DNA from 3 places in the Inquilinus sp. Marseille-Q2685 genome. Region 1 is predicted to be linked to each of the others. Evidence: riboswitches for the same ligand, from Rfam matches in the RefSeq annotation. Region 1 holds a riboswitch; each other region holds the start of a gene.
What was found. Region 1 has a riboswitch for S-adenosylmethionine ahead of LG391_RS17095 (hypothetical protein). Riboswitches for the same ligand answer to the same signal wherever they lie in the genome.
Positions count from the first base shown of each region.

Region 2: linked by a shared signal. The riboswitch ahead of metZ (O-succinylhomoserine sulfhydrylase) and the one ahead of LG391_RS17095 (hypothetical protein) in region 1 are both predicted to bind S-adenosylmethionine.
Region 3: linked by a shared signal. The riboswitch ahead of metA (homoserine O-succinyltransferase) and the one ahead of LG391_RS17095 (hypothetical protein) in region 1 are both predicted to bind S-adenosylmethionine.

Region 1 is NZ_CAKAKL010000002.1:1,710,673-1,718,450, reverse strand. Features, by position in the region: gene LG391_RS17135 (tetratricopeptide repeat protein) at 1-1,233, shown strand, start outside; gene LG391_RS17130 (DUF6065 family protein) at 1,336-2,064, opposite strand; gene LG391_RS17125 (transporter substrate-binding domain-containing protein) at 2,163-2,936, shown strand; gene LG391_RS17120 (hypothetical protein) at 2,976-3,206, opposite strand; gene LG391_RS17115 (hypothetical protein) at 3,232-3,396, opposite strand; gene LG391_RS17110 (cold-shock protein) at 3,498-3,707, opposite strand; gene LG391_RS17105 (phosphotransferase family protein) at 3,922-4,680, opposite strand; gene coaA (type I pantothenate kinase) at 4,683-5,663, opposite strand; SAM-I-IV-variant riboswitch at 5,768-5,878, shown strand; gene LG391_RS17095 (hypothetical protein) at 5,923-6,198, shown strand; gene phaC (class I poly(R)-hydroxyalkanoic acid synthase) at 6,205-7,778, opposite strand, start outside.
Region 2 is NZ_CAKAKL010000005.1:321,107-328,884, forward strand. Features, by position in the region: gene LG391_RS23670 (serine hydrolase) at 1-1,463, opposite strand, end outside; gene LG391_RS23675 (ABC transporter substrate-binding protein) at 1,633-3,135, shown strand; gene LG391_RS23680 (ABC transporter permease) at 3,281-4,231, shown strand; gene LG391_RS23685 (ABC transporter permease) at 4,228-5,097, shown strand; gene LG391_RS23690 (GNAT family N-acetyltransferase) at 5,097-5,570, shown strand; SAM riboswitch at 5,642-5,718, shown strand; gene metZ (O-succinylhomoserine sulfhydrylase) at 5,761-6,969, shown strand; gene LG391_RS23700 (SH3 domain-containing protein) at 7,084-7,488, shown strand; gene LG391_RS23705 (efflux RND transporter permease subunit) at 7,528-7,778, opposite strand, start outside.
Region 3 is NZ_CAKAKL010000006.1:208,409-216,186, forward strand. Features, by position in the region: gene LG391_RS24900 (LysR family transcriptional regulator) at 1-489, shown strand, start outside; gene LG391_RS34890 (NlpC/P60 family protein) at 496-1,368, opposite strand; gene LG391_RS24915 (MarR family winged helix-turn-helix transcriptional regulator) at 1,365-1,721, opposite strand; gene LG391_RS24920 (M17 family metallopeptidase) at 1,762-3,147, opposite strand; gene LG391_RS24925 (glutathione S-transferase family protein) at 3,240-3,875, shown strand; gene metA (homoserine O-succinyltransferase) at 4,033-4,953, opposite strand; SAM-I-IV-variant riboswitch at 4,998-5,104, opposite strand; gene LG391_RS24935 (TAXI family TRAP transporter solute-binding subunit) at 5,334-6,383, opposite strand; gene LG391_RS24940 (MFS transporter) at 6,395-7,687, opposite strand.

The DNA.
Region 1 (7,778 bases):
GATCCGGGCTTCGTCATGGGCCACTGCCTGCGCGGCACGCTGATGGCGCTGGCGACCGAGAAGGCGGCCGAGGCGCCGCTGCGGGAGAGCGTCGAGGCGGCGGAGGCGCTGGCGGCCGGCGCCAATGAGCGCGAGCGCGGCCACATCGCGGCGCTGCGGGCCTGGCTGGAGGGCGATTTCTCGGGGGCGGTCGACGCCTGGGGCCGGGTGGCCGAGGCCTGGCCGCGCGACGGGCTGGCGCTGCAGGCGGCCCATCTCGGCGATTTCTATCTCGGCCACACGCGGCTACTGCGCGACCGCATCGCCCGGGCGCTGCCGGGCTGGGACGAGGCGGTGCCGGGCTACGGCTACGTCCTCGGCATGCACGCCTTCGGCCTGGAGGAGACCGGCGACTACCGCGCCGCCGAGGCGACCGGCCGCCGCGCCGTGGCGCTGCAGCCGCGCGACCCCTGGGCGATCCACGCCGTCGCCCATGTCATGGAGATGCAGGGACGGCTGCCGGAGGGCGTCGACTGGCTGACCGGCCGCACCGGCGACTGGGCGCCGGACAACATGTTCGCCTTCCACAACTGGTGGCATCTCGCCCTCTACCATCTCGACCTCGGCGAGACCGGCACGGTGCTGCGGCTCTATGACGAGGCGATCCGGCCGCAGCCCTCGCCGCTGGCGCTGGAGACGCTGGATGCGACGGCACTGCTGTGGCGCCTCCATCTCCGTGGGGTCGATGGCGGCGGCCGCTGGGCCGAGTTGGCCGACACCTGGGCGCCGATGGCCGAGGACGGCTACTACGCCTTCAACGACATGCACGCGATGATGGCCTTCGTCGCCACCGGTCGCGACGCCGATGCCGACCGGCTGCTGGCGGCGCAGGCCCGCAGCGTGGCGGCCGGCGGCACCAACGCGGCGATGACGGCGGAGGTCGGCCTGCCGGTGTGCCGGGCGCTGCGCGCCTTCGGCGCCGGCGACTACGGCATGGTGGTCGAGCTGCTGGCGCCGGTGCGGGCGGTGGCGCACCGCTTCGGCGGCAGCCACGCCCAGCGCGACGTGCTGAGCCTGACCCTGGTCGAGGCCGCGCTGCGCGGCGGGCAGGCGGATCTCGCCCGATCCCTGGCGGCGGAGCGCACCGAGGCCAAGCCCGGCAGCCCCTTCAACTGGCGCCTGTCTGCCCGTGCCCTGCGGCTGGCGGGGGACGAGGCGGGGGCTGCGGCGGCGGAGCAGAGAGCCGGCGCGTAGGTTGGGTTCGCTGCGGCGAACCCAACATCCCGCAGCCCGAGCCATAGTTGGGTTCGCGGGCGCGAACCCAACCTAAGAAGCTTGCAATGACGGACGGGAAGCTCATTCCTCCCGGAACGGCTTCAATCTCAGCTTGGTCTGGTGCTGCGGGGCGGGCGTCCCGTTAGTGTCCAGGCCACGGTAGTAGCCCTTCTGCCACTTCGCCTCATTGGCCTCGGTGCCGGGCACGGCGAGGTCGGCCAGGAAATCGGCACGGCCCCGGTGGAAGGCCCAGTAGCGGGCTTCGAGCAGCGGGTCGTCGGCCAGCGGGCGGAACTCCGGCTCCACCGCCTCGACCGCGTCCCGTGCCAGCGGGAAGAACAGGCAGAAGGGCTCGCCGGCCGCGAACTCGACCAGGTGGTTCGGCCGGGTGAAGCGCCAGTTCATCGTGAAGCCGTAGGGCGACCAGTCGGTCTCGACCACGCCGGTCAGGGGGGCGATGCCGTCCTTCGGCGCGTTGGTTGGGCCGGAGACCCAGAGGTTGAAGCCCGGCTCGGTGCGCAGCAGCAGGGGCACGTGGAAGGTCAGGATGCCGCTGCCGAAATGCCCGACCGCCGGGGCCGGGCCATCACCTTCGGCCTCGACCCGCACCGATTCCGGCGCCGTGCCGCCGTCCCACCAGACCCGGATCGGGCTCGGGCACAGGATCTCCCAGCCATGGGCGTTGGCGATGTTGAGCGGCAGGCAGCGATAGGCGAAGCCCTCCGGCGTCGCCGACATCCAGTCGCGCGTGGCCGGGGCCGGCCGGATCTCGGGATGCGGCCCGCCGATGGTGTAGGCGATCAGCTTCATGGCGAGGATGGTAGCGGCGGCCGGCCGCGGCGACGACCCTGTTGGTAGCGTCCCAATTGTCCGACTAAGATCCTCGCCGACTCAAACCGGGAGGAACCATGCGCCTGCTCGCCGCCGCTCTGCTGCTCGTCCTGCCTGCCGCCGCCGCGACCGCGGCGGACCGCGTCGACACGCTCGACGCCGTGGCCAAGGCCGGGGTGCTGAAGGTCTGCACAACCGGCGACTACAAGCCCTTCACCTATCTCGACCCGGCCAAGGGCGAGTACGAGGGCATCGACATCGACATGGCCCGTGACCTGGCCGCGGCGCTCGGGGTGAAGGCGGAGTTCGTCAAGACCAGCTGGAAGACGCTGATGGCGGACTTCACCGGCGGCGCCTGCGACATGGCGATGGGCGGCATCAGCGTGACCTTGCAGCGCCAGAAGCAGGCCTTCTTCAGCATCCCGATCGATGTCGACGGCAAGACGCCGATCACCAGATGCGAGAATGTCGAGAAGTTCCAGACGGTGGAGCAGATCGATCAGCCCGGCGTCACCGTGATCGAGCCGCCGGGAGGTACCAACGAGGCCTTCGTGCGCGAGAAGATCAAGGCGGCGACGATCACCATCTTCCCGGACAACACCAAGATCTTCGACGAGATCCTGGCCGGCCGGGCCGATGTGATGATCACCGACGCCAGCGAGTCCCGGCTGCAGCAGAAGCTGCGCCCCGGCCTGTGCGCCGTGCATCCCGACCAGCCCTTCACCTTCGCCGAGAAGGCCTATCTGCTGCCGCGCGGCGACGTGGTGTTCAAGGCCTTCGTCGACCAGTGGCTGCATCTGCGCCTGCACGACGGCAGCCACGCGAAGTTCAGCGCGGCGTGGATGGGGTAGGGGAGAGAGGCGGCGGCCCCGGGCCGCCGCGCCGACCGGCTATTGGCCGCGCAGCCGGGTCATGGTCTTGATCGGGCCGCGGGGATTGCCGGACATCTCGGCGATCTTGCGGTCCTGGGCCTCGATGAAGGCGCGTGCCGGGGCGTCGCCGTCCAGCCCGTCGGCCTCGGAGCGGGGAACCTTGCGGTTCGAGCTCAGCGTTCCGTCCTGGTAGACGATGTTGAACAGCACGAAGCCGCTGTCGTTGGGTTGCTTCTTGGTCCGGGCCATGTCGGCACTCCGGTGACGGGTCGGGTCAGGACGGCTCGGTCTCGTCGTCCCGGGGTGGCGCGTCGCTCTCCTGGGCGGCCTTGCGGCGCGCGGTCTCTTCCTCGCGCTTCTGCAGTTTCTCCTGCTTCTTCTGTTCCTTGGCGCGGTTTCGCTCGCTGCGCTGCTGATTGTAGTTCGGCTTGAACGGCATGGCGGCCTCCTTCTGACGCGATGCGTCCGCATCGCTGCTTGTCACAAGAAAAGGAGCGCCCGACGGCGCGGGCGCTCCTGATCCGCTCCACGACCGAAGGCTCAGACGGCCTTCAGGTTCTCCGCCGAGGTCTTGCCGCGCTTCGGGTCGCGCTGCTCCTCGTAGGAGATCTGCTGGCCTTCGTTCAGGCCGCGCAGCCCGGCGCGTTCGACGGCGGAGATGTGGACGAAGACGTCCGGGCCGCCGTTCTCCGGCTGAATGAAGCCGAAGCCCTTGGTGCTGTTGAACCACTTCACGGTGCCGATCGGCATCGCTTTTCCTCCAGTTGAGGGGTGGCGCCGCGCGGAACTGCGCGACGCATCAAACGGAAAGGGGAAAGGCGAGGGATCCGCGGCCGCGAGGGCATGGCAGGCCGGCCGTCCAAACCAGAATGACCCCCTAAACATGGGGGAATACAGGCGCAATGGCAAGGTCGACGCGGAATCGGCTCGGACATGCTGGGCCGGCACAGCCGGATCCGGGGGGTCAGGGCGGCGATCCGGATGCGGCCATCGTCATCAGCCCGTCAACCTCCTCCTGCACGTCCTCGGCCAGGCGGGCGGCGGCGACGAAGGGCAGCCAGGCGAAGATCCGGTCCCGGCTTTCGCCCGCAGCCGCGGCGTAGGCATCGATATAGGCGGCGGCCAGGTCCGGCGCCACGGGCCGGATCAGCACGTAGGAGCGGCAGACATCGGCGGCGGGATCGCCGGCGCAGGCGTCCAGCCAGTCGACCACCATCTCCCGCCCCGGCGGCCCCAGGATGTTCCAGGGGTGGAAGTCGCCGTGGCACAGGCGGTCGCCCTCCGGCAGCGCGGCCAAGCCGTCCAGCAGCCGGCGCCGCAGCACCTCGTCCGGCATCCCGGCACGGCCGATATTCGCCGCCAGCCGCGCCTTCAGGCTGCCGAGATGCGTTCCCGGCCGGCCGTGGATCGCGATCTGCAGCCGGGCCATCCGCTCCAGGCAGGCCGGCACCTGGTCGGGCCGGCGGTGCATCGTGTCGGCAAGGGACGGGCCGTCGGCGCGGGTCATCGCGATGCCCCACCGGCCCTCGATCTGCCCCACGCCCCGGACCGACGGCGCGGGCAGCCCGAGCGTCTCGACCAGCGCCAGGATCGACGCCTCGCGGAACGCCGCCCGCTTCGGCGCGGCCGCCGTCGTCCGATACAACTTGACCACCAGGTCGCCGGCGTCGAAGACCTCGGCCTCCTTGCCCGATCCGATCAGCGGTCCGAGCGGCAGGTCCATGGTCACATCCGGCGCAGGGCGACGGCGTCGACCGAATGGTCGGCGGCCTTGTGCAGCACCAGCCGGGCGCGTTGCCGGGTCGGCAGGATGTTCTCGCGCAGGTTCACCCCATTGATCTGGTCCCAGATCTCGCGGGCGGCGCGGCGGGCCTCGGCCTCCGGCAGGTCGCGCTGGTGATGGAAATAGGAGGACGGGTCGCGGAACGCGGTGCGCTGCAGCAGCAGGCGGCGCTCGACGAACCAGCGGGCGATGTCCTCCTCCGCGGCATCGACATAGACCGAGAAGTCGAAGAAATCGGAGGTGACGACCGAGGCCCCGGCCGGGGCCTGCAGCACGTTCAGCCCCTCGAAGATCAGGATGTCCGGCCGGCGGACCACCTGCTTCTCGCCGGGCAGGATGTCGTAGGCGAGGTGGGAATAGACCGGCGCCTCGACCTCCGGCCGGCCGGACTTCACCGCGGCCAGGAAGCCGATCATCCGGCGCAGGTCGTAGCTCTCGGGGAAGCCCTTGCGGCGCATCAGCCCGCGCTCCTCCAGCACCGATTTCGGCCAGAGGAAGCCGTCGGTGGTCACGAGCTCGACCCGCGGGTGGTCGGGCCAGCGCGACAGCAAGAGGCGCAGCAGCCGCGCGAAGGTGCTCTTACCCACGGCGACGCTGCCGGCAATTCCGATGATGTAGGGCGGTGGCGGGCCGGGCCGGCCGAGGAAGGCGTCCTGCACCCCGTCGAGCCTGCGGGCGGCGGCGACGTGCAGGTTCAGCAGGCGCGACAGGGGCAGCAGGATGTCGGCGACATCGGCCTGCGACACCGGCTCGTTCAGCCCGCGCAGTTCGGCCAGTTCGGCCTCGGACAGCGCCATCGGCGTCGAGGCCCGGAGCGCCGCCCATTCGGCCCGGGTGAAGCGGTCATAGGCCTGGGGCCGCGCCGCGAACAGATCGGGCACGGGCCGGGCAGGGATGGGCCGGGCAGGGGAGGGATCGGGCATCGCAGGCTCCCGCTGGAGGACGGGATCAGGGTCCGACGATCCGGGGGCTGCAGGCAAGGGGGCGCCATCCCTCTTGCGCCGGACCGCGCGGCGCGCTAAATCCGGCCTCGCATCCAGAGTTGGGCTGACGCCCACGCCAACCTGCCTTCCCGGGCAAGGTGGTGGCCTCTCGCAAGAGGGGCGATGCGGCCGGACCGGCAACCAAACGGGTCGAACGCCGCGCGTCAGCCCTCCTCGCAACCGCGAAGGAGGGTTTTTCATGTCCGCATCCGCTTCCGCCGCGATTCCGCTCGCTGGCCCCGGCGACACCATCGAGCGGCTCGACGAGCGGCCCTGTCCCGGCCCGCGCGACCCGCACCGGCGGGAGATCCTCTACGCCGTGGTGCATCGCGGCGCCGGGCTGTGGACCCATCTCTACCGCGTCGTCCTGACCGCCGCGCTGCGGCCGGAGATCCATCTCGACCGGGTGCTGGAGGGCGACCGCCTGGCCGAGCTGCGGCGGGTTCATGCGCCGGCGGCGAGCCTGGCGGCGTGAGGCTCCTTACGTCGCACGAACATACCGTCCCGGCGCGTCCTCGATCGGGGTCAGCTTGCCGTCACCGGGATGCCGGGCCGGGACCTGGCCGCCAGCGTGGCGAGAGATCCATTTCTGCCATTCCGGCCACCAGGAGCCTTCGACCTGCTTCGCCCCCTTGAGCCAGGATTCGGGGCTCGCCGGCGTCCGGGTGTTGACCCAGTGGCAGTACTTCTTCGCCGCCGGCGGGTTGACCACACCGGCGATGTGGCCGGAGGCGCTGAGGCAGAAGCGCACGGGGCCGCCGAACAGCTGGGTCGCGGCGTAGGTCGACGCCCAGGGCGCGATATGGTCGTCGCGGGTCGACAGCATGAAGCTCGGCGTCTTGATCGTGGTCAGGTCGATCGGCACCCCGGCCAGGGTGATGCCGCCCGGCTGCACCAGCCGGTTCTCCTGATACATGTTGCGCAGGTAGAAGCTGTGCATCGCGGCCGGCATCCGGGTCGCGTCGCTGTTCCAGTACAGCAGGTCGAAGGGGAAGGGGTCCTTGCCCAGGAGATAGTTGCTGACGACGAAGGACCAGATGAGGTCGTTGGCACGCAGGAGGTTGAAGGTCGTCGCCATGGCCGAGCCTTCGAGATAGCCCTTGCCGGACATCTTCGCCTCGATCGTCCGCAGCTGCTCCTCGTCGACGAAGATGCCGAGCTCGCCCGGATCGGTGAAGTCGGTCAGCGTGGTCAGATAGGTCGCGCTCCTGATCCGGTCGTCCTCGCCCTTGGCCGTCATCCAGGCCAGGGTGCTGGCCAAGAGCGTGCCGCCCAGGCAGTAGCCGACGGCGTTGACCTCGCGCTCGCCGGTCGCCTGCTCGATCGCGCCCAGCGCCGCCAGCGGGCCCTCCAGCATGTAGTCGGCGAAATTCTTGCCCGCGAGCCGCGCGTCCGGGTTGACCCAGGAGATCACGAAGACGGTGTGGCCCTGCTCCACCGTCCAGCGGATCAGGCTGTTCTGCGGCTTCAGGTCGAGGATGTAGTACTTGTTGATCCAGGGTGGGATGATGAGGAGGGGCCGCCGCGCCACCGTCTCGGTGGCCGGGTCGTACTGGATCAGCTGCATCAGATCGGTCTCGAACACCACCTTGCCGGGGGTGACGGCGATGTTGCGGCCGATCTCGAAGGCGGTGCGGTCGGTCATGCTGATGGCCAGCTGGCCCTGGCCGCGCTCCAGGTCGGCCAGCATGTTCTCGAGGCCGCGGACCAGGTTCTCGCCGCGCGATTCCAGCGTGCTGCGCAATACCTCCGGATTGGTGGCGACGAAGTTGGACGGCGCCATCGCGTCGATGAACTGCCGGGTGTAGAAATCGACCTTCTTCGCGGTCTTGGCGTCCAGCCCTTCGACCTGGCGGACCGAACCCTGCAGCCAGCGGGCGGTCAGCAGGTAGGACTGCTTGATGAAGTCGAACACCGCGACCTCGCTCCAGGCCGGGTCCTTGAAGCGCTTGTCGCTCTTCTCCGCCGTCACCACCGGCTCCGCCTCCTGGCCCAGCAGGCGCTGGGCGGTGCGGCTCCACAGCGTGGCATAGTCCTGCCACAGCGACATCTGGG
Region 2 (7,778 bases), on a different contig from region 1:
TTCTCGACGATGGCGGCGAAGCGGCCGACCGGCTTCTGCCGAACCGTGAAGACGCTGCCGTCCCACGGCTCGAGCTGTAGCGCGCCGCCGCCGTCCTGCAGCTCCAGCACCGCGCCGTCGCCGTCCTGGCGCAGCACGGCCTTGCCGAAGCTCGGCTCGGCATAGGTGCCGGCCAGCGGCGCCAGCGGCAGGGCCGGCTGCGGGTTTTCCGGCCTGACGAACGCCTTCGCCGATTCGGCGAAGCGGGCCTTCGCGGAATCGAGCGCGGCCGCGACATGGTCGACCCGCGGATTGTCCAAGAGGCGGTCCAGCACCCAGGCGCCGACGGCGTCCGGGAAGCCGACATTCTCCGCATTGGTCAGGACGACGACGCCGACATCCTTCTCTGGCGCGAAACCGACATAGGCGCCGAAGCTCGGGGTCCCGCCATTGTGCCAGACGACGCGGCCGTTCGGGGTCAGCACGCCGACCCAGCCCATCGCGTAGAAGGCCTTGTCGGTGATCCCCACCCGCGCCGTGCGGGTGACCGCCATGTTCTCCGGCGAAACGATCTTTCGGCCGTCGAAGCTGCCGTCGCGCAGCTGCAGCCGCAGCCAGCGCGCCATGTCCTCGATGGTGGAGTTCATGTCGCCGGCGCCGCCGAAGGCGTAGGGGAACAGCGGGGTGAACGGCACCTCCACCGTGCCGTCGGGGGTCCAGCGATGGCCCTGGGTATGGTCGGGCGCGGCCTCGATCGCCTCGGCGGTCGTCGATGTCTCGGCCATGCCCAGCGGCTCCAGCAGGTCCCGGCGCAGCACCGCGTTCCAGTCCGCGGCCTCCTCGCCGCGTGCGACGATGCGGCCGGCCAGCATGTGGGTGATGTTGGTGTAGGCGAAGGTGGAGCGGAAGCTCGACACCGGCTCGACATGGCGCAGCGATCGGATCATCGCCGCCTCGTCCAGCCCCAGGATGCCGAGCGAATCATTGGCGTAGGGCGGCAGGCCCGAGCGCTGCGCGAGCAGGTCGAACACCCGGAACTCGCGCGTCACCCAGGGGTCCTTCAGCTGGAATTCCGGGTCGAGGTCGACGACGCGGTCGTCCCAGCGCAGCGTGCCGCGGTCCACCGCGATCGCCAGGGTGGCGGCGAGGAACGCCTTGGTGGTCGATCCGATCTGGAACACGGTGCGCGTGCCCACCGCCCCGCCCTTCGCCTTGCTGCGCACGCCGAAGCCATGGGCGTAGACCAGCTTGTCGCCGCTGACGATGCCGATGGCGAGGCCCGGCGTGTCGAATGCCTTCATCCCGGCCGCGGCATAGGCTTCGAGCTCGGGCTCCAGGGCGGGGATCCGCGCGTCCATCGGCGCATCCGCGGCCCGCGCCGCCGGGCCGACGACGGACAGGGCCAGGATGGCGAGCGCCGCGGCTGTGAAGCGCCGCCGGGACGCCGATGGCGCGCTGTAGTGCCGAATCTGCCGATTGCTCATGAAGCCTCCTGAAAATAGCGCATGAAAATTTCCATTCTGAAGAACAGAATTATCACAAACAGTCCTGCGTCGGTCAAAGCGGAACGGAGCAGCAGCCTGCGCCCGATCGATTGACCTCGCCCGTCGAACGCGCCTTACTGGCGCCCAATGAACAGGGGGAGGCTGGAAGATGGGACGGATGATTCGGGCGTCGCTGGCGGCAGCGGCGGCAGCCCTCGTCGGATCGATGGCGGCGGCACAGACGCTGGAGGTCGCGACCGACCAGTCGCCGGTCGGGCTGGACCCGCATGTCGCCACCTCCTTCGCCACGGTGCTGGTCAACGGCGCGGTCTATGAGGGCCTGACCTCGATCGACAAGGACCTGAAGGTGGTGCCGGAGCTGGCCGAATCCTGGACCATCTCGCCCGACGGCCTGACCTATGTCTTCACCCTGCGGCCGGGCGCGAAGTTCCACGACGGGTCGCCGGTGACCCCGGCCGACGTCGCCGCCAGCTTCGCCCGGGTGCGCGACCCGAAGACCGGCTCGCCCTATGCCAGCCGCATCGACATGGTGAAGTCGGTCGAGCCGACCGGCGACCGGCAGGTGACGGTGACGCTGTCGACGCCGTCGGCGCCGTTCCTGGCCAACCTGCCGCAGATCGTGATCGTGCCGGCCGCGGCGGCGACCGGCGGCATCGACCTGCAGCGCAGGACCGACGGCACCGGCCCGTTCACGCTGAAGGAATGGGTGCCCGACACCTACCTGCTGCTGGCGAAGGCCGACGGCTACTGGCAGCCGGGGCTGCCGAAGCTCGACGCGATCAAGTTCAACATCGTGCCCGAGGCCTCGACCCGGCAGGTCGGCATCTCCGGCGGCACCTATCAGCTGCTGCCGAATGTCGACCCGGCCACGGCGGCGACGCTGCAGGGCACCCCCGGCGTCACGCTCCTGGAGACGACCGATCTGTCCTACACGCTGGTCGGCATGAACGTGTCGAAGCCGCCCTTCGACAACCCGAAGGTGCGCCAGGCGCTGAACACCGCGATCGACCGGTCGCAGATCGTCGAGGCCGCCTATTTCGGCAAGGGCCAGCCCGGCGGGCCGCTGTCGCCGGCGCTGAAGGACTGGGCGCTGCCGGTGTCGGACTATCCCTGCTACGCCGCGGATCCGGAGAAGGCGAAGACGCTCCTGGCCGAGGCCGGCGTGGCCCTGCCGCTGAAGGCCGAACTGAAGGTGCTGGGCTCGAACCAGCTGGTGGTCGACGTCGCCCAGGTGGTGCAGGCGCAGCTCAACGCCGCCGGCTTCGAGGTGGCGCTGAACGTGCAGGAGCAGGGCACCTTCATCCAGGACTGGCGCAACTCCAACTTCCAACTCTTCGCCTCGATCAACGGCGGCGTCGCGGATCCGGACGGCTACATGTTTCGCACCTTCCGCACCGGCGGCTCGACCAACGTCTTTAAGTATTCGGACGCCGAGGTCGACCGCCTGCTGGACGAGGGGCGGACGACGCTGGATCCGGCGAAGCGCAAGGCGATCTACGCCGACCTGCAGAAGCGCCTGGCCTGCGACGGGCCGATCGCGCATCTGGCCTTCGGCCAGCTCTTCACCGCGGTGCGCGACGGCGTGACCGGATACGAGATCACCGGCAACCGCTCCACCCGCTCGCTGCGCCAGACGGCGCTGGAGAAGTGATGATTCCAGCCTATCCTTTCTTGTCATTGCCGGGCTTGACCCGGCAATCCAGAGGATGTCGACAGTCTCTGGATGCCCGGGTCAAGCCCGGGCATGACAGAAAAGGGGTTGCGGCGGGACCGAGCTATCGTCCCGGTGAGGCGTCATGGTCCGCTTCCTGACCGGGCGGCTGCTCGACCTGCTGGTGGTGCTGTTCGGGGTCTCGGTCGTCGCCTTCCTGATGATCCGGCTGATCCCGGGCGATGCGGTGCAGATCATGCTCGGCGCCAACAGCGAGGTGACGCCCGACCGGATCGCGGCGCTGCGCCAGCGCCTCGGCCTCGACCAGCCGCTGGTGACGCAGTATCTCGCCTGGCTCGGCGGGCTGCTGACCGGCGATCTCGGCACCAGCCTGTGGACCGGCCGGCCGGTTCTGGAGGAGATCGCGGCCCGGATCGGCGTCACCATCGAGGTGACGCTTTTGGCGCTCGCCGTCTCGGTGGCGCTGGCGGTGCCGGCCGGCTGCCTGATGGCCTATTTCCGCAACTCGGCGCGCGACTATCTGGTGCGGGTGGTCACCATCGCCGGCGTCACCGTGCCCTCCTTCTGGCTCGGCGCGCTGCTGATCTACCTGTTCCACGGCGTGTTCCCGGCCTTCCCGGCGATCGGCTTCGTGCCGCTGGCCGAGGATCCCGTCGGCAACCTGCAGCGGATGCTGCTGCCGACCATCGCGCTGGCCGTGCCGGTGCTGGCCTCGCTGTCGCGCATCGTCCGCTCCGCCATGCTCGACGCGCTGGGGCAGGACTACATCCGCACCGCCCGGGCCAAGGGCGTCAGCGAGCGGTCGGTGGTGTTCCACCACGCCTTCCGCAACGCCATGATCCCCTTCGTCACCGCGCTCGGCATCTCCGCCGGCTATCTGTTCGGCGGCGCCATCGTGGTCGAGCAGGTCTTCGCCCTGCCGGGGCTCGGCCGGCTGATGCTGGGCGCGATCGCGGAGCGGAACTACCCGCTGATCCAGGCGGCGATCCTGCTGGTCACCGCCGGATTCGTGCTGGTGAACTTCGTCACCGACATGCTCTACGCCGCGCTCGACCCGCGGATCGGCCTCAGATGACGGCACTGCTGCCCGAGACCCTGGCGCCGCCCTCGCGCCGCCGCATCGCGGCGCCGCGCCACCCGCTGGTCTGGATCGGCGGGGCGCTGGTGCTGCTGCAGGTCGGGGCGGCGCTGCTGGCGCCCTGGATCGCGCCGGACGACCCGCTGGCCCAGCATGTCATCCGGCGAATGAAGGGCCCCAGCGTCGCGGCGTGGCTCGGCACCGACCAGTTCGGCCGGGACGTGCTGTCGCGCATCCTCTACGGCTATCGCGCCTCGCTCGCCGCCTCGGCCAGCGCGGTGCTGCTGGCGCTCCTGGTCGGCGGCACCCTGGGCGTGGCCGCGGCGCTGCGCGGCGGCTGGCTCGACCGCGCCGGCATGCGGCTGATGGACATCCTGTTCGCCTTCCCGATCATCCTGCTGGCGATCGGCATCGTCGCCATGCTGGGGCCGGGGGCGACGACCACGGCGCTGGCGATCGGCGTCGTCTACATCCCGGTCTTCGCCCGCCTCCTGCGCGGCCCGGCTCTGGTGGTCGCCGGCAGCCAGTATGTGCTGGGCGCCCGCGCCATCGGGGCGGGCGAGGGGCGGGTGCTGTGGCGCCATGTGCTGCCCAACCTCGCCAGCGTCATCCTGGTCCAGGCCAGCCTGTCGCTGTCCACCGCCATCCTGGTCGAAGCGTCGCTGTCCTTCCTCGGCCTCGGCACCCAGCCGCCGACGCCGTCGCTCGGCCGCATGCTGGCCGAGGCGCGCGGCTATCTGCTGCTGTCGCCCTGGGATTCGATCTTCTCCGGCCTTGCCATCCTGTTGGCGTCTTTCGGCTTCAACCTGCTCGGCGACGGGCTGCGCGATGCGCTCGATCCCAGGCTGCGGGGTAGTGGATGATGGCTGAGGCGAAGACGATGGAGGCGGTGACGGTCCGGCCGCCGGTGGCGGCGGATCTGCCGGCTCTGGCGGATGTGGCCTGGCGCAGCACCCGCGCCGCCTTCGAGCACATCCTCCCGGCCGCGGTCCTGGACCGCAAGCGGCCGGAGGATTTCGCCCGCCGCTTCGCCGCCCGGCTGCCGGACCTGCGCGTCGCCGTCGATGCCCATGACGCGCAGCTCGGCTTCTCGCTGATGACCGGGTCGCATCTCGACATGCTGTTCGTCGACCCGGCGGCGCAGGGCCGGTCGGCCGGCACCGCCCTCCTGGCCGACGCCGTGGCGCGCGGCTGCCGCACGCTGGAGAGCTTCGCCCACAACCGGCTCGCCCGCCGCTTCTACGAATCCCGCGGCTTCCGACTGTGCCGCTCCTACCGCCGGCTCTATGAGGGGCTCGAGCTGCCCTTCGTGCTCTACGCCCTGGCCGAAGGATGAAAGGCAGCGTTGCCCGAAACGCATTGCCCGATTGCCGTTTTGCCGATAAGTCTTGGGGCCGCCGCTCCTGACAGCGGCCCCGTGGTGATTTGAGCCGACCGGCTTGCGGCCACGTTAATCTCCGCTAAAAGGTCGGATGCGCGCAGGTCCCGCACGCACCGCCTCCCGGTCGGATCGAGGAGTCGGTGAGATGGATCGATACGAAGCCCCCAGCGAAGACGAATTCGGCCCCGAGACCGCGCTGATCCGCGGCGGCACCCGACGAACGCCCTATGGCGAGACCTCCGAGGCGATCTTCCTGACCTCGGGGTTCGTCTATGACAGCGCCGCGGCGGCCGAGGCGCGCTTCACCGGCGACGAACCGGGCTTCGTCTATTCCCGCTACGGCAACCCGACGCTGGAGGTGCTGGAGCAGCGCCTGGCCCTGCTGGAAGGGGCCGAGGGCTGCCACGTCACCGCCAGCGGCATGTCGGGCGTGTTCACCGCGCTGTTCTGCCATCTGCGCGGCGGCGACCACGTCGTGGCCAGCCGGGCGCTGTTCGGCTCCTGCTTCGTCATCCTCGGCACCATCCTGCCGCGCTACGGCATCACCACCACCTTCGTCGACGGCGGCGACCTCGCGGCCTGGGAGGCGGCGATGCGGCCGAACACCCGGGCCGTGTTCCTGGAGACGCCGGCCAACCCGACACTGGACCTGGTCGACGTCGCCGCTGTGGCGAAGATCGCCCATGCCGCCGGCGCCAAGGTGTTCATCGACAACGTCTTCGCCACGCCCCTGGGCCAGAAGCCGCTGGAGCTCGGCGCCGATGTGGTGATCTACTCCGCCACCAAGCACATCGACGGCCAGGGCCGGGTGCTGGGCGGCGCGGTGCTGGCCGACAGGAAGTTCCTGACCGACGACTTCCTGCCCTATTACCGGCACACCGGCCCGGCCCTGTCGCCCTTCAACGCCTGGGTGCTGGTGAAGGGGCTGGAGACGCTGGGCCTCAGGGTCGAGCGCCAGGTTTCCAGCGCCCACCGCCTGGCGCAGCTGGTCGAGGCGCATCCGGCGGCGAAGTCGGTGCGCTACCCTTGGCTGAAGAGCCACCCGCATCACGAGCTGGCGAAGCGCCAGATGAAGAACGGCGGCACGCTGGTCGCCTTCGACCTCGGCAGCAAGGCGGCGGCCTTCGCCTTCCTCGATGCGCTGCGGCTGGTCGACATCTCGAACAATCTCGGCGACACCAAGTCGCTCGCCACCCATCCGACCACCACCACCCACCGGGCGATGGAGGCGGCGGACCGCGCCGCCATGGGCATCACCGAAGGGCTGGTGCGGCTGTCGGTCGGCCTCGAGGGCATCGAGGACCTGGAGCGCGACCTGTCCCGCGCCCTCGACGCGGCGAAGCGGGCCGGCTGACGGCGGAACCCTCGCGGGGTGAGGCACGGCGCCGCGCCCCCCGATCCCGGCGACCGGAATTCGGTTCTGCCGCGTTGTGGCGGACGAAGGGGGATTCTCGTCCCTGGAGTTCGCATGATGAGATGGAAGCTCGCCCTGGCCGCGATGGCCGGGCTGGCGATGACGGCCCTGACGGCGACGGCGGCCGATGCCGCGCCGGGCTACACCACCGCTTCGGTCCGGCTGCGCGCCGGGCCGGGGGCCGACTATCCGGTGGTCGCGCGGCTGCGGCCGGGCGTGCCGGTGCAGATCTTCGGCTGCCTCGACGGCTGGGCCTGGTGCGACATCGGCGTCGGTCCCGACCGCGGCTGGACCGACGGCCGGTTCCTGGCGGCCGATGTCCAGCATCGCCGCCGGATCATCGTCGAGGCGGCGCCGGTGATCGGCGTGCCGGTGATCACCTTCGATGCCGGCCCGTACTGGGATAACTACTACCGCGGCCGGCCCTGGTACCGCGACCGCGGCCGCTGGGTGCATTAGCGGCGAGAGAGAAGGGCGGCTCCACCGGAGCCGCCCGTTTCATTCGGCAGGCGTGCTCGGCGCCTCGGCCCGCGGCTTCGGCGCGATCGACCCGCCCAGCAGCTTCTCGTGCACCCATTCGCGGACATGCTGCAGGGTGACGTACAGCATCGGGATCAGGAAGATGCCGATCGCCGAGGCCGCGATCATGCCGCCGAACACCGAGGTGCCGACGCCGCGCCGGCTGGCCGCGGCCGCGCCGGCGGCCGTCACCAGCGGCACCAAGCCCAGGATGAAGGCGAAGCTGGTCA
Region 3 (7,778 bases), on a different contig from region 1:
CGCATCGACCTCGATATCGGCGTGCTGGGCAGCGAGACCGGCCCCGAGATCCGCGTCCAGACCCTGCTGCAGGACCGCTTCGTCGGGGTGGTGCGGGAGGGCCATCCGCTGCTGCGGGGCGCCATGACGGCCGAGCGCTTCGCCGCCGCGCCCCATATCAGCGCGTCCCGGCGCGGCCGCAGCCGCGGCCTGATCGACGATGCGCTGGAGCGGCAGGGCCTATCGCGCCGGGTGACGCTGGTGATGCCCAGCTTCTACGCCGCGCTGTTCACCGCCGCCTCTTCGGACATCGTCGCCGCGCTGCCGCTTGCCGTCGTCGCGCGCGCGGCGGCGCTGGGGTTGGCGGTGCGGTCCTTCGAGCTGCCGGTGACGGTGCCGACGGTCACCGTCGTCCAGTCCTGGCATCCGCGCTTCGACAAGGATGCCGGCCACCGCTGGCTACGCCAGCTGATCAAAGCGACGATCGGGGAGACGGCGGAGCGGCGGTGACGGGACCTACCCGAACCGCCGCACCGCTGTGATGCCCCTGCCCTCGTCCGCTTCGACACGGGCGGCTACCTCGCGCACCGGGTCGAGCGAGACGCAGGCCGCCCGGACATTGGCGTGGATCAGGGTCTCGCCGTCGGCCATCAGCCCGACATGGCCGGGGAAATAGACCAGGTCGCCGCGCCGCAGCCCGGCGCCCTCACCCGTGCCCACGAGCGTCCCCGCGGTCCGCGCCTGACGGTAGGTGTCGCGCTCGATGGCGTGGCCGGCCGCGGCGCAGGCCAGTTGGACCAGGCCGGAGCAGTCGATGCCGAGGCTGGAGCGGCCGCCCCACAGATAGGGCACGCCGAGGAAGCGCTGCGCCGTCGCCACCACATCGGGCTCGGCGGCGTCGAGCGGCCCCAGCGCCACCTCCGGCACCCAGCCGCCGGGCTCGCCGGCCTCGCGGATCCGGGCATAGCCCTTCGCCGTCTCCACCACCTCGACCGGGCTGCGGAAGCTCAGCGCGCGGACCGGCGGGCGCTTGAAGTCGGGATCCGGATAGAGGAAGGCGCGGAAGGCCCGGATCCGGTGGGTCGGCGCGGCGACCCGGTCGGACAGTGCCGCCGCCTCGACATAGCCGACATAGCCGTCGGCGGTGAGCTGGCCCCAGGCCCAGCCGTCCTTCACCTCGTAGACCGTGATGGTCTCGCCATGCAGCATCTCGGTCGCCTGGCCGCGCGACGCGTCGGGGGCCGAACGCATCGGCACGATGCCGCGGACCGCCTGGTGCAGCGTGCCGGCGGCGTAGCGTTCCGCCGCATGGACGCCGCGCAGGCTCTCGGACGCGAGGTCCGGCCGCCAGGGCACCAGGTTGCGGTCGATATCGGGCGAGGTGGTCACGCCGCGGCGCCGATCATGCTGGCGGCCTGGCGCACCAGGTCGGCGAAGCCGTCGAGATAGGCCTGGCCGGCCTCGGTCCGCTCGATCAGCACGTTGCGCCGGTCGGCCGGGTCGACGGTGCGGCGGGTCAGGCCCAGCTCGCCCAGCCGGTCGAGCGCGCGGGTCACCGCCGGCTTGGAGATGTGCAGGGTCGAGGACAGGCCGCGCACCGTGTGCGGCGCCGGGGTCAGGTAGATGGTGAGCAGGAGCGCGATCTGCCGCGACGACAGGTCCGGCGCCTCGCGCCGGACCGCCGCGGTCAGGGCGTGGCGCCACAGCTCCAGCGCCTGGTGCGAGGTCAGGGCGACGGTCATGCCGTCCTCTCCCTCGGCTCCGGCGATACGGTCGATCGAATCAGCGCCGGCCTCCAAACCGCTCCTCCAGCAGGGCGTAGACGGCCCGCATCGTCATCGCCTCGCCGCCCTTCGGCCGGCCCGGGCGGTCGGCGCCGTTCCAGGCATAGAGGTCGATATGCACCCAGGGCACGCCCGGCGCCACGAAGCGCTCGAGGAACAGGGCCGCGGTGATGGCCCCGCCGAAGCGCGTGTCGGGCGCGTTGTTGATGTCGGCGATGCCGGATCTCAGCAGCCGGTTGTAGGGCTGCCACAGCGGCAGGCGCCACAGCGGGTCCTCGACCCGGCGCGACACCGCGGCCAGCGCGTCGGCGGTGGCGTCGTCGTTCGAGAACATCGCCGGCACGTCGGTGCCGAGGGCGACCCGGGCGGCGCCGGTCAGGGTGGCGAAATCGACGATGATCTCGGGCTTCTCCGACGACGCCTCCTCCAGCGCGTCGCACAGCACCAGCCGCCCCTCGGCGTCGGTGTTGCCGATCTCGACCGTCAGCCCCTTGCGGCTGCGGTACACGTCCATCGGCCGGAAGGCGTCGCCGGACACCGCGTTCTCGACCGCCGGCACCAGCACGCGCAGCCGCACCGGCAGCTGCGCCATCATCACCATGCGGGCGACGCCGAGGGCATGGGCGGCGCCGCCCATGTCCTTCTTCATCAGCAGCATGTTGCCGGAATCCTTGAGGTCGAGGCCGCCCGAATCGAAGACGACGCCCTTGCCGACCAGCGTCACCTTCGGCGCCGACGGATCACCCCAGGTGATGTCGATCAGCCGCGGCGCCCGGCTGGAGGCGCGGCCGACGGCGTGGATCAGCGGGTAGTTGCGGGTCAGCAGCTCGTCGCCGACGGTGACGCTGAAGCGGGCGCCGAACTCCTTGGCCAGCGCCTCGGCCGCGGCGGCCAGCTCGGCCGGGCCGAGGTCGTTGGCCGGGGTGTTGACCAAGTCGCGCACCAGCGTGGGGGCGCTGGCCGCGCGCTCGACCGCGGCGCGGTCGGCCGCCTTCGGCCAGACCAGCTTGGCCGAGGCCCGCTCCGGCCCCTTGTAGCGGCCGTAGTGATAGCCGCCGAGCGCCCAGCCGAAGGCGGCGGCGGTGGCGGTCGCCGGCTCGGCCGAATCATCCAGCGAATAGGTGCCTGCCGGCAGGGACGTCGGCAGCCCGGCGAAAGCCCAGGCATCGGCCGCGGAGTCGATGCCAACCAGGATCGCGTCGACCCGCCCGCCTTCGCCCGGCAGCGCCAGGGTGCGGCCCGATTCCGCGGCGAAGCCGTTGGCCTCGGCCCAGGCCCGCTGCGCCGGCGTCGCGGCGGCGCGCCAGCCGTCCAACGCGGCCTTGCTGAGCGGGATCAGAGAGACGGTCTCTCCCTCGGCGGCATCGACCAGTTGAGGCAGCACGGCGCAGGCCTTCTTGCGTTCGGGAACTCGGGGCGGCACACCATGCTCCAGCCCGTTTGCCTTGCCAACCCCTCAGCCGGAGCGGACCCGCCATGCGCCTCGTCATCGGCAACAAGCGCTATTCCTCCTGGTCGCTGCGGCCCTGGCTGGCCCTGGCGCATCACGGCGTCGCCTTCGAGGAGGTCCTGATCCCGCTGTACCGTGACGGGTCGAAGGAGGCGATCCTGCGCCATTCGCCGAGCGGCAAGGTGCCGGCGCTGATCGACGGCGGCACCACGGTGTGGGACAGCCTGGCGATCCTCGAATACCTGGCCGAGCGCTTCCCGGATCTCGCCCTGTGGCCGCGCGACCCGGCGCGGCGGGCGCTGGCGCGGTCGGTCTCGGCCGAGATGCACAGCGGCTTCACGGCCCTGCGCAACGAGCTGCCGATGGACCTGGCGCCGGTCGATCCGGGCAAGGCCCGCAGCGACGCCACCGGGGCCGACATCGCCCGCATCACCGCGATCTGGCGGCAGTGCCGCGCGGCGGCTGGCGCCGAGGGCCCCTTCCTGTTCGGCGCCTTCGGCGCGGCCGACTGCATGTATGCGCCGGTGGTGGTGCGATTCGACCGCTATCGGGTGCCGCTCGACCCCGCCTGCCGGACCTATGCCGACGCGATCCTGGACCTGCCGGCGATGCGGCGCTGGGTCGAGGCGGGGATGGCCGAGCCCTGGGTGCTGATGTTCTGAGAGCGCCGCCCCTTCCCGATCGCCTTCAACCGTCATTGCGAGCGCAGCGAAGCAATCCAGAGGCTGGTGCACGCACCCCCTGGATTGCTTCGTCGGCTTCGCCTCCTCGCAATGACGATGAGGGACGAACGCCGACAAACCGCCAGGCGGCCCTGCCTCAGCCCCGGCCGATGTCGTCGATCTCGTAGGGCGTGGTCTGGTACAGCTGGTTGATCCAGTTGCCGAACAACAGATGGGCGTGGCTGCGCCACCGGTTCTGCGGGCGGCGAGCGGGGTCGTTCCCCGGGAAGTAGTCGTGCGGCAGGGCGATCGGCTTGCCGGCGGCGACGTCCCGGAAATATTCGTCGCCGAGCGTGTCGGTGTCGTATTCGACATGGTTGAACATGTGCAGCGACCGGCGCCCCGGGTCGTCCAGCAGGCACAGGCCGGCATCGTCCGACTCCATCAGCACCTTCATGCCGCTCTCGGCCGGGATGTCCTCGCGCCGCGTCTCGGTCCAGCGCGACACCGGAATGGTGAAGTCGTCCGAGAAGCCGCGGAGATAAGGCGAGGCCGGCTCGACGATGCGGTGGCGGTACACGCCGAACTTCTTCTGGGGCAGCGCGTGCTTGGGCACGCCGTGGAAATGGTGCACCGCCGCCTGGGCCCCCCAGCAGATGTTGAAGCAGCCATGGACGTTGGTCTGCGTCCAGTCGAAGACCCGGCGCAGCTCGTCCCAGTAGGTCACCTGCTCGAACGGCATCGTCTCGACCGGCGCGCCGGTGACGATGAAGCCGTCGAACTTCTCTGTCCGGACATCCTCCCAGTCGCGGTAGAAGGACAGGATGTGGTCGCTGGGCGTGTTGCGCGGGACGTGGTTGGTCATCTTGACCAGCGTCAGCTCGACCTGCAGCGGCGAGGCGCCAAGCAGCCGGGCGAACTGGGTCTCGGTCTTGACCTTGTTCGGCATCAGGTTCAGCAGGCCGATCCGCATCGGCCGGATGTCCTGCCGCACCGCCTGCGCCTCGAGCATCACCATGACCCCTTCCGCTTCGAGGACGGACCGGGCGGGCAGGTCGTTCGGAATCTTGATCGGCATAGCTTCGGTCGGTTTCCACGCGTCGTGGGCAGGACCGATTGTGGAATGACCCGCTTGGTTGTCGGTTCGACCACATCCTCCCTTTCGGGAGCGCCACCTTGCTCGGGGAAGCAGGTTGGCGTCGGGCAGTGCCCAACTCCTGATGTGCGTCAAGTTCTACGGGGTCGGCCGGCACATTTCAACTGGATGAATGTGGATCGACATCCGGTCCGCCGGGCTTAGCTGAGAGGCATCGTTCAGAGACCGTTTGGGAATGCGCTGGTGTGAGTCGGCTGGCGGGGGTTTCGAGAACCGGAGCGCAGCGGACGTGAAGTCCGTGAGCACCGGAAGCGGAGAAACCGCCGTCAGACGGCCGCACCAGCAGCATTCCCGAATGGTCTCTAGGGCGTCGCCCGGGCGGGCAGGCTGAGCACCGCATGCTCGGCATAGTAGCGGGCGGCGCCGGGATGAAGCGGCACGCCGAGGCCCCGCGTGGCCCCTTCGAGCGCGATCTCCTTGCCGCGCGGGTGGCCCGCCGCCAACAGGTCCAGCGTCGATTTCTGCCACAGCGCGCGGGTGATCTCGTAGACCGTGGCCTCGGCGATCCGTTCCGCCACCAGCCAGATCGCCCCGACCGACAGGCCCGGCACCTCCGCCGCGACGCCGTCATACAGGCCTGCGGGGATCGGCTCCTGGGTGAAGAACGGCACCTTGGCGATCAGGGCCTCCGCCTCCGGCCCTGTGACCGGCAGCAGCCGGATCGGCCGCCGCCGCGCCAAGTCGGCGATCACGCCGAGCGGCGGGCCGCCGGTCATCACCATGGCGTCGAGCCCACCTTCGGCCAGCAGGTCCGCGGACGGCTCCGGCCGCTCGTAGATCTCGGTCACATCCGTCTGCTTCAGGCCGTAGGCGGCCAGGATCAGGCGGATGTCGTAGATCGTGCCGGAGCCTTCGGCGCCGACCGAGACGCGCTTGCCCTTGAGATCCGCCACCGACTGCACCGGGCTGTCGGCCGGCACCACGACATGGACGAATTCGGAGAAGAGATGGGCGATGGCGCGCAGGCTGGTCACCGGCGGCTGGCCGGCGAAAGGCCCCTCGGCGGTGTAGGCGGCGAAGGCGACGTCAGCCTGGGCCAGGCCCGAATCGAACTCGCCGTCATGGATCCGCCGGATGTTGTCGATCGACCCGGCGCTGGCCTGGGCCACCGCGATCAGGCCGGAGACCCCGCAGCTGCCGCCGGCGCTGCCGCAGGGGGGCAGGCCGGGGGGGCCGGAGATGGCGCCGGCGATGATGCCGCCGATCGGGAAGTAGGTGCCGCCGGTGGTGCCGGTGCCGATCCGGAAGAACAGCGGGTCCTGCGCCCGCGCCGATCGCATCCCGCCGAGCCCCGCCGCGGCCATCCCGGCGGCGGGAAGCACCGAGGTCAGCAGGCGGCGGCGGGTCAGCATGGCGGTTCCCTTCAGGCGGCGTCGCGCATGGTCGGCGGCGTCTCGTCCGGCGCGCGCGGGTCGAGCTCGGCCGCGACCGGCGTCGTGGTCGGCACGGCGACGAAGCTGCCCTGCTCCTCGTTCGGCATCGCCGCGCGCCGGGTCATGCGGTAGATCGTGAACAGGGCCAGCAGCGCCGCGACCGAGCCGGTCCAGACGAACAGCCCGGACGGGCCCAGCAGCTGCATCACCCGCGACGCCACGATCGGCCCGAACACCGCGCCGACGCCATAGCACAGCAGCAGGCCGGCGGCGGCCGGCACCAGCTGCTCCGGCCGCATGAAGTCGTTCGCGTGGCTGAGGCTGAGCGGATAGATGGTGTAGGACAGCCCGCCGAAGGCCGCGAGCAGCACCAGCAGCAGCGTCATCGACAGCCCGCCGAACAGTGCCAACGCCGCGCTGATCAGGGCCAGCGAGACGGTGATGCCGAGGAACACCTGGCGCCGGTCGAAGCGGTCGGACAGCCGGCCGACCGGGTATTGCAGCAGGAACCCGGCGAAGATCGCCGTCATCATGAAGCCGGCGATCCAGTCCGGCGACGGATCGATGGTGCGGGCGTAGACCGGCCCCATGCCGGAGAAGGCGGCGCTGATCAGCCCGACGGAGAAGCAGCCGGCGACGCCGAGCGGCGAGATCGCGATCAGGGCGCGCAGGCCGAAGCGCTTGACCTTGATCACCGGCGGCGTCTCGACCGGGGTCAGCGACAGCGGCACCAGCGACAGCGACACCAGCATCGCCACCACCGAGAATAGGGCGAAGCCGGCCGGGTCCATCGCCGTCAGCCAGGGCTGCGACAGGCCGAAGGCGGTGTAGTTCACCGCCATGTAGGAGGACATCACCCGGCCGCGCACGGCGTTCGAGGCACGGGCGTTCAGCCAGCTCTCGATGATCGTGAACAGCACCGCCATGCTGATGCCGGTGACGAGGCGCAGCACCGCCCAGACGATCGGGTCGACCCAGAGCGCATGGAACAGGGCGGCGGCGGAGGCGATCGCGGCGAAGGCGGCGAAGGTTCGGATATGGCCGACCAGCAGCACGATCCGCGGGCAGATCAGCGTGCCCAGGGCGAAGCCGCCGGAATAGAAGGCCAGCACCAGGCCGATGGTGCCGACGTCGAAGCCGTCGAGATCCATCCGCACCGCGACCAGCGTGCCGAACAGGCCGTTGCCCATGATCATGATGGCGGCGCTGAACAGCAGCGGCGCCACGGCCAGGAGGACCGAGCCGAGGGAAGGCGGCGGAGAGGCGGAATCGGTGGCGGCCATCACGTCCGTTCTAGGTCGGGCGACGGGCCGGGACCAGGGAAGATTCGTGACGATTTCAGGGCAAGGCGGCCCGCTGGTCCCCGCCCGCAGA